2 regions of the Rothia sp. 110740021-2 genome follow, and region 2 is predicted to be linked to the other one. Evidence: predicted binding sites of a transcription regulator. Region 2 holds the regulator's gene; the other holds the start of a gene.
What was found. The regulator HspR, encoded in region 2, represses chaperone genes until heat shock. The targets are predictions, from matches to a motif close to AAGTTGAGTCNNNNNGACTCAACTT.
Positions count from the first base shown of each region.

Region 1: clpB (ATP-dependent chaperone ClpB) is a predicted target of HspR. The motif match lies at 1,696-1,720, and genes of this name have one in related genera.

Region 1 is NZ_JBSZFE010000001.1:277,586-280,997, forward strand. It holds gene ACUXHH_RS01225 (HAD family hydrolase) at 147-803, opposite strand; gene ACUXHH_RS01230 (NAD(P)-dependent oxidoreductase) at 822-1,505, opposite strand; gene clpB (ATP-dependent chaperone ClpB) at 1,772-3,412, shown strand, end outside.
Region 2 is NZ_JBSZFE010000002.1:292,045-295,456, reverse strand. It holds gene ACUXHH_RS07185 (nucleotide exchange factor GrpE) at 1-239, shown strand, start outside; gene ACUXHH_RS07180 (DnaJ domain-containing protein) at 606-1,583, shown strand; gene ACUXHH_RS07175 (heat shock protein transcriptional repressor HspR) at 1,587-2,057, shown strand; gene trmB (tRNA (guanosine(46)-N7)-methyltransferase TrmB) at 2,305-3,111, opposite strand; gene ACUXHH_RS07165 (hypothetical protein) at 3,327-3,412, opposite strand, start outside.

The DNA of each region.
Region 1 (3,412 bases), on a different contig from region 2:
TCAAAAGCCCCTGCTCAAATCCCCACGGCTTACCACCCAGGCATGCGCAAAGGGTAGGATGCACAGTATCTCGTATCGCGCATCCCACCCTTTATGGTGAAGCCTATTCAGTTTTCTGCAGAGCTTCCAATCTGCGAACCAAGCGGCTACGCCAGCGCGCGCACCGCCTCTAGGGTCAGTTCCTCATGTTTGAGGTGCACGGTGCCCAGCTCTGCTGGAACCTCCAGTTCACCCGGCACAACAATGACACGCATACCCGCCGCGGCCGCACTGCGCACACCCGAAGGCGAATCCTCAAGAGCCACGCACTGTGTCGGATTAACACCCAGGCGCTCGGCCGCCAAAAGATAAGGTTGCGGGTCCGGCTTGGGGTGTGTGGTTTCATCATTACCAATAACCGCTGAGAACGTACCCTCAGGTGCCGCATTTGCGGTGCGGCGAGCCACGGAGGTGGCTGCATTCGTGACGACTGCCGCCGGAATCTGCGCCTCGCGAACCTCCCAGAGGAAACGCTCAAGACCGGGCAGGAACTCGACCGGCTGGTGTGCCAGGGCATCGTGCACCTTGGTGACGAGTCGCTCGTTGATTTCTTCATCCGGTAGGTTTACACCGCGCTTACGTAGGCGGTCCAGGGTGAACTGCATGGATAGGCCCAGGCAGTCGAGGGTGTCCTGCGCAGTCCAGGCGCCGCCAAATTCTGCAGCGAGAGCAACCTTTGCGGCAGCCCATACGGGTTCGGTATCGACGAGGGTTCCGTCGTGGTCGAAGAGAATGGCGGCGGGAAAGATGTTCGTAGTCGTCATGCCATTAAGCCTACCGGTTTATTTCTGGGGTGAGCGTAGGGCAACGTCCCCAAGTGTCACCAAAAAATCCGTACCTGCGTTCTGGGGGTTCTTGGCGATAGTGAGCAGTGCATCAGCGACGTCCTCACGGGCAATCGTTGGGATGCCTGCAGTTCGCTCGACACTCGCCATGTCATATACCTTCACCCCACCCCTGCCGGGTTTATTGGTCAGCCTGCCCGGATGCGCATGTGAAATATACGGCTGATATTCGGCGACCAGGGCATCCGCCTTAACTCGGTCGGTGAAAATGCCGCGCATGATGACCTTGCATACTAGGCGCATGGGGAGTGATGCGGTCCGTACCGTATCGCCCACGCCGTATGCGCTCATCAGAACACAGTGCTTCACGCCTGCGCCCGCCACCGCCTCCATGATGAGAGGCAGACGATCCTGCATGAACGTGGAGGAGAGAAATTCTCGCACCGTGGCTTTCTGGCCCAAGATGCTAACCATCACGTCCTGCCCGGAGGATGCTACGGCGAGCTGCTCGGCGTCGTCCAGGGCTCCCGGAACGATAGTGAGATTGTGGTGCGCCCCCAAAAGCGCTAGGGCCTTGTTGGGGTTGCGTACGTAGGCGGTGACGGTGTGCCCGTCCTTCAGAGCTTTGCGGGTAAAGAGATAGCCGGTGCGGCCGGTTGCGCCTAGAACCAGTATTTTCATGTGGGTCCCCATTTCTGTCTGTGATTATTGTGGGAACTTGCAAGTACCCAATGTGGTCACTATAACAATAGGGCTTTTGGAAGGAGTTTATGGCTGGAGCCTGTGTTTTCGCCGCTTTATTCGTGCGAAGCGCCCATGGTTATTGCCGAAATTTTAATCTCCAAAACCCCGGTTAACCTATTGCGCAGAATAATTGAGTGTAGTAGACTCAAGTTATGTAATGCAGGGGCACATAGGATAAGCCCCCGAAATACGAAAGGAACATCATGGACAACAAGTTCACCACCAAGAGTCAAGAAGTCATCTCGGCGGCAAATACTAACGCTCAAACCGCCGGCAACCCCACTATTGAAACCGCGCACATCCTCAAGGCCCTCATGGACCAGCGTGAAGGCGTCGCCGTAGCAGTCCTCAAGGCTGCAGGTCTGGATGTGGACGCTATCTCTGAGGCAGCATCCGCTGAAATCAAGAAGCTGCCGAAGGCATCCGGTGCCTCCGCGCAGAACGCTTCCCTCAGCCGTGCCGCGCTCTCTGCTCTGCAGGCGGCACAGACCCGCGCCCAGGGCTTCGGAGATACCTACGTTTCTACCGAAATGATCCTGCTCGGCATTGCCAGCGGAACCGATAGCACTGCAACCGCAATGCACAAGCTCGGGGCTACCGCAGAGCTCATTGCACAGACCATCCCCAACGTTCGAGGAGACCGCACCGTGGACACCCCCGACCCCGAAGGCACCTTCCAGGCGCTCGAAAAATACGGCACCGACCTGACCGCCATCGCCCGCGCAGGCAAGCTAGACCCAGTCATCGGCCGCGACTCTGAGATTCGCCGCGTCGTGCAGGTGCTCTCCCGCCGCACCAAGAACAACCCCGTTTTGATTGGTGAGCCCGGTGTCGGTAAGACCGCCGTCGTGGAAGGCCTGGCGCAGCGCATGGTTTCCGGCGACGTGCCCGAATCTCTGCGCGGCAAGACCCTCATCAGTCTGGACCTGGGCTCCATGGTCGCAGGCGCAAAGTACCGCGGTGAATTCGAGGAACGCCTGAAGGCAGTCCTCGAAGAAATCAAGAAGTCCGAAGGTCAGATCGTGACCTTCATCGACGAGATTCACACCGTCGTCGGTGCTGGCGCATCCGAAGGCTCCATGGATGCAGGCAACATGCTCAAGCCCATGCTTGCCCGTGGTGAGCTGCGCCTGATCGGTGCCACTACCCTGGATGAGTACCGCGAGAACATCGAGAAGGACCCTGCCCTGGAGCGCCGCTTCCAGCAGGTGTACGTGGGCGAGCCCAGCGTAGATGACACCATCGGTATTCTGCGTGGCCTGAAGGAACGCTACGAGGCACACCACAAGGTGCAGATTGCTGACTCTGCACTGGTTGCAGCAGCAACCCTGTCCAACCGTTACATTCCCTCCCGTCAGCTGCCGGACAAGGCAATTGATCTGATCGATGAGGCCGCATCCCGCCTGCGCATGGAAATTGACTCCGCACCGGAGGAAATCGACCAGTTGCGCCGCGCCGTGGACCGCCTCACCATGGAGGAACTCGCGCTTGCCGGCGAAACCGATCCCGCATCCGTGGAGCGTCTGGAAGCGTTGCGCAAGGACATGGCAGACAAGAAAGAACAACTCGACTCCCTCAACGCCCGTTGGGAAGCCGAGAAGGCGAACCTGAACCGCGTGGGTGACCTCAAGACTGAGATTGACGAGCTGCGCTCCCGCGCCGAGGTGGCACAGCGTGAAGGTAACCTTGCTGAGGCATCCCGCCTGCTCTACGGCGAGATTCCCGCAAAGCAAGCCGAACTGGAGGAAGCACAGCGTGCCGAGGACCGCGCTAAGAACGAATCCATGGTCTCCGAAGAGGTCACCGCAGACGATATCGCTGAGGTTATCTCCTCCTGGACCGGT
Region 2 (3,412 bases):
TGCAGGACGGCCCCTTCGCTTCCATCGCTGCGAAGCTCGAAGAGCTGCTCAGCAAGCAGGGTGTGGAGCGTTTCGGTGAAGTAGGCGATGCCTTCGACCCGAACATCCACGAAGCTGTACTGCAGCAGCCCACCGACGAGGTGGCCGAGGATCATGTCTCCATGGTTCTGCGTTACGGCTACCGCGTGAACGACCGCGTGGTTCGTACCGCTCAGGTGGCTGTGGCTGTCGCACCGTAAGGCGGTCGGCTAAGCATTGGCTGAATAACTAACGACGGGCGGGTGCTCTCCCTGATGGGGGAGTGCCCGCCCTGTTGTTTGCCTGAGCTGTTCTGCCTGAGCTATTTGCCCGGGCCGCCTGGCGCGTCTGTTCTGCCCGGTGCGCCTGTTTTGCCCGGGATGCTATGCCCGTGTTGGCGCGGGTTTCGGCGAGCTGTGGCGGTGGTTAAAAGGCTTGTAGGGGTGCTATTTTTTGGGCTAGCCCTTTCGAAATTGAGTCAAGTAGACTAAACTTTTATATAGAGCATTAAGACAAGAACGTGGTGCCCTGCTAGCCGTCCCGTAACCGAGGAGGGCGGCGCATCACCGCAGAAGGAGAAACGCAACATGGCAAGTGAAAACTGGCTAACCGACGACTTTTATAAGGCACTGGGTGTCAGCGAAGACGCAAGCGAAAGCGACATCAAGAAGGCGTACCGCAAGCTCTCCCGCAAGTACCACCCGGACCTGAACCCCGGCGACGCCGCAGCAGAGAAGAAATTCAAGGAAATCTCGGAAGCATACGATGTGCTCTCCGATAAGAAGCAGCGCGAAGAGTACGACCAGATCCGCCGCTACGGCGCATCTGGCATGGGGGGTTTCGGCGGTGGCGGTTACACCGGTTACCCCGGCGCGGACGCATTCGGTGGCTTCAGCAACGGCGGCGCAGGGATCAACATTGACGACCTGCTCGGCGGCCTCTTCGGTGGCAGTGCCGGCGGCTCCCGACGCTCCGCAGGCTTCACCAGCGCAGACTTCGGCGGCATGGGTGGTGGCGGCTTCGGCGGCGCACAGCACGCAGCACCCGAAGAAAGTACTACCAGCACCCGCATCAGCCTCGCCCAGGCATACACCGGCGCGACCGTGACTGTGTTCCTGCCGGACGGCTCCCACACCGAGGCACGCATCCCCGCAGGCATTAAGGACGGTCAGAAGGTCCGCCTGCGCGGCAAGGGTCTGCGCGGCGGCGACCTGAAGGTCACCGTGCGCGTCTCCGATGACTCCCTGTACTCCCGCGAGGGCAACAACCTGATTTTGCGCGCACCCGTCACCCTCGCCGAGGCTGTCGACGGCGCAGTGATTGAGGTGCCCCTGCCCGACGCATCCACCGTGAAGCTGCGCCTGGCACCCGGCCAGGTCGGCCGCCGACTGCGCGCTAAGGGCCGCGGCTTCAAAGCTAAGGGCGGCGACGGCGACCTGCTGGTCATCCCGGAGATTGTGCTGCCCGCCGAGCTGAGCGCAGAGGCGCAGGAAGCATTCGATAAATTCGTAAAACTGGCACCGCAGGAGAACCCGCGTAAGGATCTGTTGAAGAAGGCTAAGTAAACCATGGCATCTCGAGAATCATCATCTAAGTCCCGTAGCGGCAAGCCGTTGCACAGTGTGGACCGCCCGGTTTTCGTGATTTCTGTGGCGGCTGAACTGGCCGGCATGCACCCACAGACTCTGCGCCAGTACGACCGTATTGGCCTGGTCCAGCCTTCGCGTGCGCCGGGTAAGGCGCGCCGCTATTCGCAGCGTGATGTGAACCGTCTGCAGCAGATTCAGCAGCTCTCGCAGGAGGGTGTCTCCCTGGAAGGTATTCGCCGCATTATTGAGCTGGAATCCCTCGTGGAGCAGCAACAGGAGCAGATCGCGGCGTTGCAGCGTCAGGTTGAGGACGCGAAGGTGAAGCTGGGCATGGCGGAGCGCGTGTTCGCCGCCGGTACCAGTGGCGATGTGGTGCATATTGCCCGCGGTACCCGCCCGGCGCCTCGTCGGCGTTCTTCGGCGGTGGTTCTCTACCGTAAGCCGCGTTAACCTGTTAGGCTAGGATAAACGGCTCGGCTGTTCTGGCCCATCTGCGCTAGTCAGCCACCCATATAGGCTTGTGCGTCTTAGCGTTGTGCGAGCGAGGTAGGGTAGACCCCCGCCCGCATGCACTTAGACCCACACACAAGAAGGTGAGGCTCCCCGAATGATCGGGGAGCCTCACCTTCTTTAACGTATGCACTTTGCGCGGCGGCGGGAAATCACATGGCGGTAACTCTTGCTAGCGCTGCTCCGCTTACTTGCGGCGGTAAGTCAGATCGTGCGCGCGGCGGCCCGCCTCCTGAGCCTTACGCTCAAAGCTGGTGAGAGTACGACCCTCCCAACGCGGAGCCCAGCCACCCAGCGGATCCTCCTCGGTCGCACCGGCGCCTGGGTTCACGTTCTCAAAGTCGGGGTGCGCCTCCAGAACCTCACGCATGACCAGGGCGTACTCCTCCCAGTCAGTCGCCAGACGCCAAATGCCGCCGGGCTTGAGCACACGCGCAACCTTATCAGCAAACGCCGGGGACACCAGGCGGCGCTTGTGGTGGCGGGACTTGTGCCAGGGATCCGGGAAGAACACCCACAGCTCATCCACGGAGTTCTCCTCAAGCATGTTGTCGAGCAGCTCGGGTGCGTTCGCCTGAGCCACACGCACGTTCTCCACGCCGGCGTTACCCATCTTCAGCAGCAGGTCTGCGATGCCGGGGGTGTACACCTCAACGGCAAGGAAGTTTGCCTCGGGCACCTCAACTGCGCGGTGCACGATTGCCTCTCCCAGACCGGAACCAATCTCGACGACCTGGTACGCCTTACGGCCGTAAATCTTGACCGGGTCGAAAGTCGCCTCGGGGGCTACGGAAGTATCGGTGCGCAGGCGCGGGATGTCCAGCACATGGGTGGGGGAGTAGGTGTCCCACGCCTTCTGACGGCGCGCGGTGAGGCGATCGCCGCGGCGGACGAAGGAGTAGGGCTGGCGGAAGAATTCCTCGGGAACCGGCTTCTTGGCCTTTTCTTCGGTAGATTCGGGTGCCTGGGTAGGCTGTGTGTTCTCAGTAGACATACCTAAAAGAATAGCGTAGCGCCGCTACACCGTGCGGTTTCGTGGTGTGTGGGGCTGGCGTGACGCTGAACCAGCCGGGCGTGACGCTGAACTAGTCGGGCGTATGCCGGTCTGAGAAATACAGAAATTCAACGCGCAGACAAAAGTGCGGCGGGAACGATTATTGTTCCCGCCGCACTTTCGTGAGGTCGTCTGAGTGAGTTAGCGTGTGGGGCTTACTTCTTGGAGCCCAGCAGTGCTAGGCCTGCGCCGAGCAGCACGATGTTGTTTGCGAGCTGCTGGCCGTCCTGGGTGGGGCGGA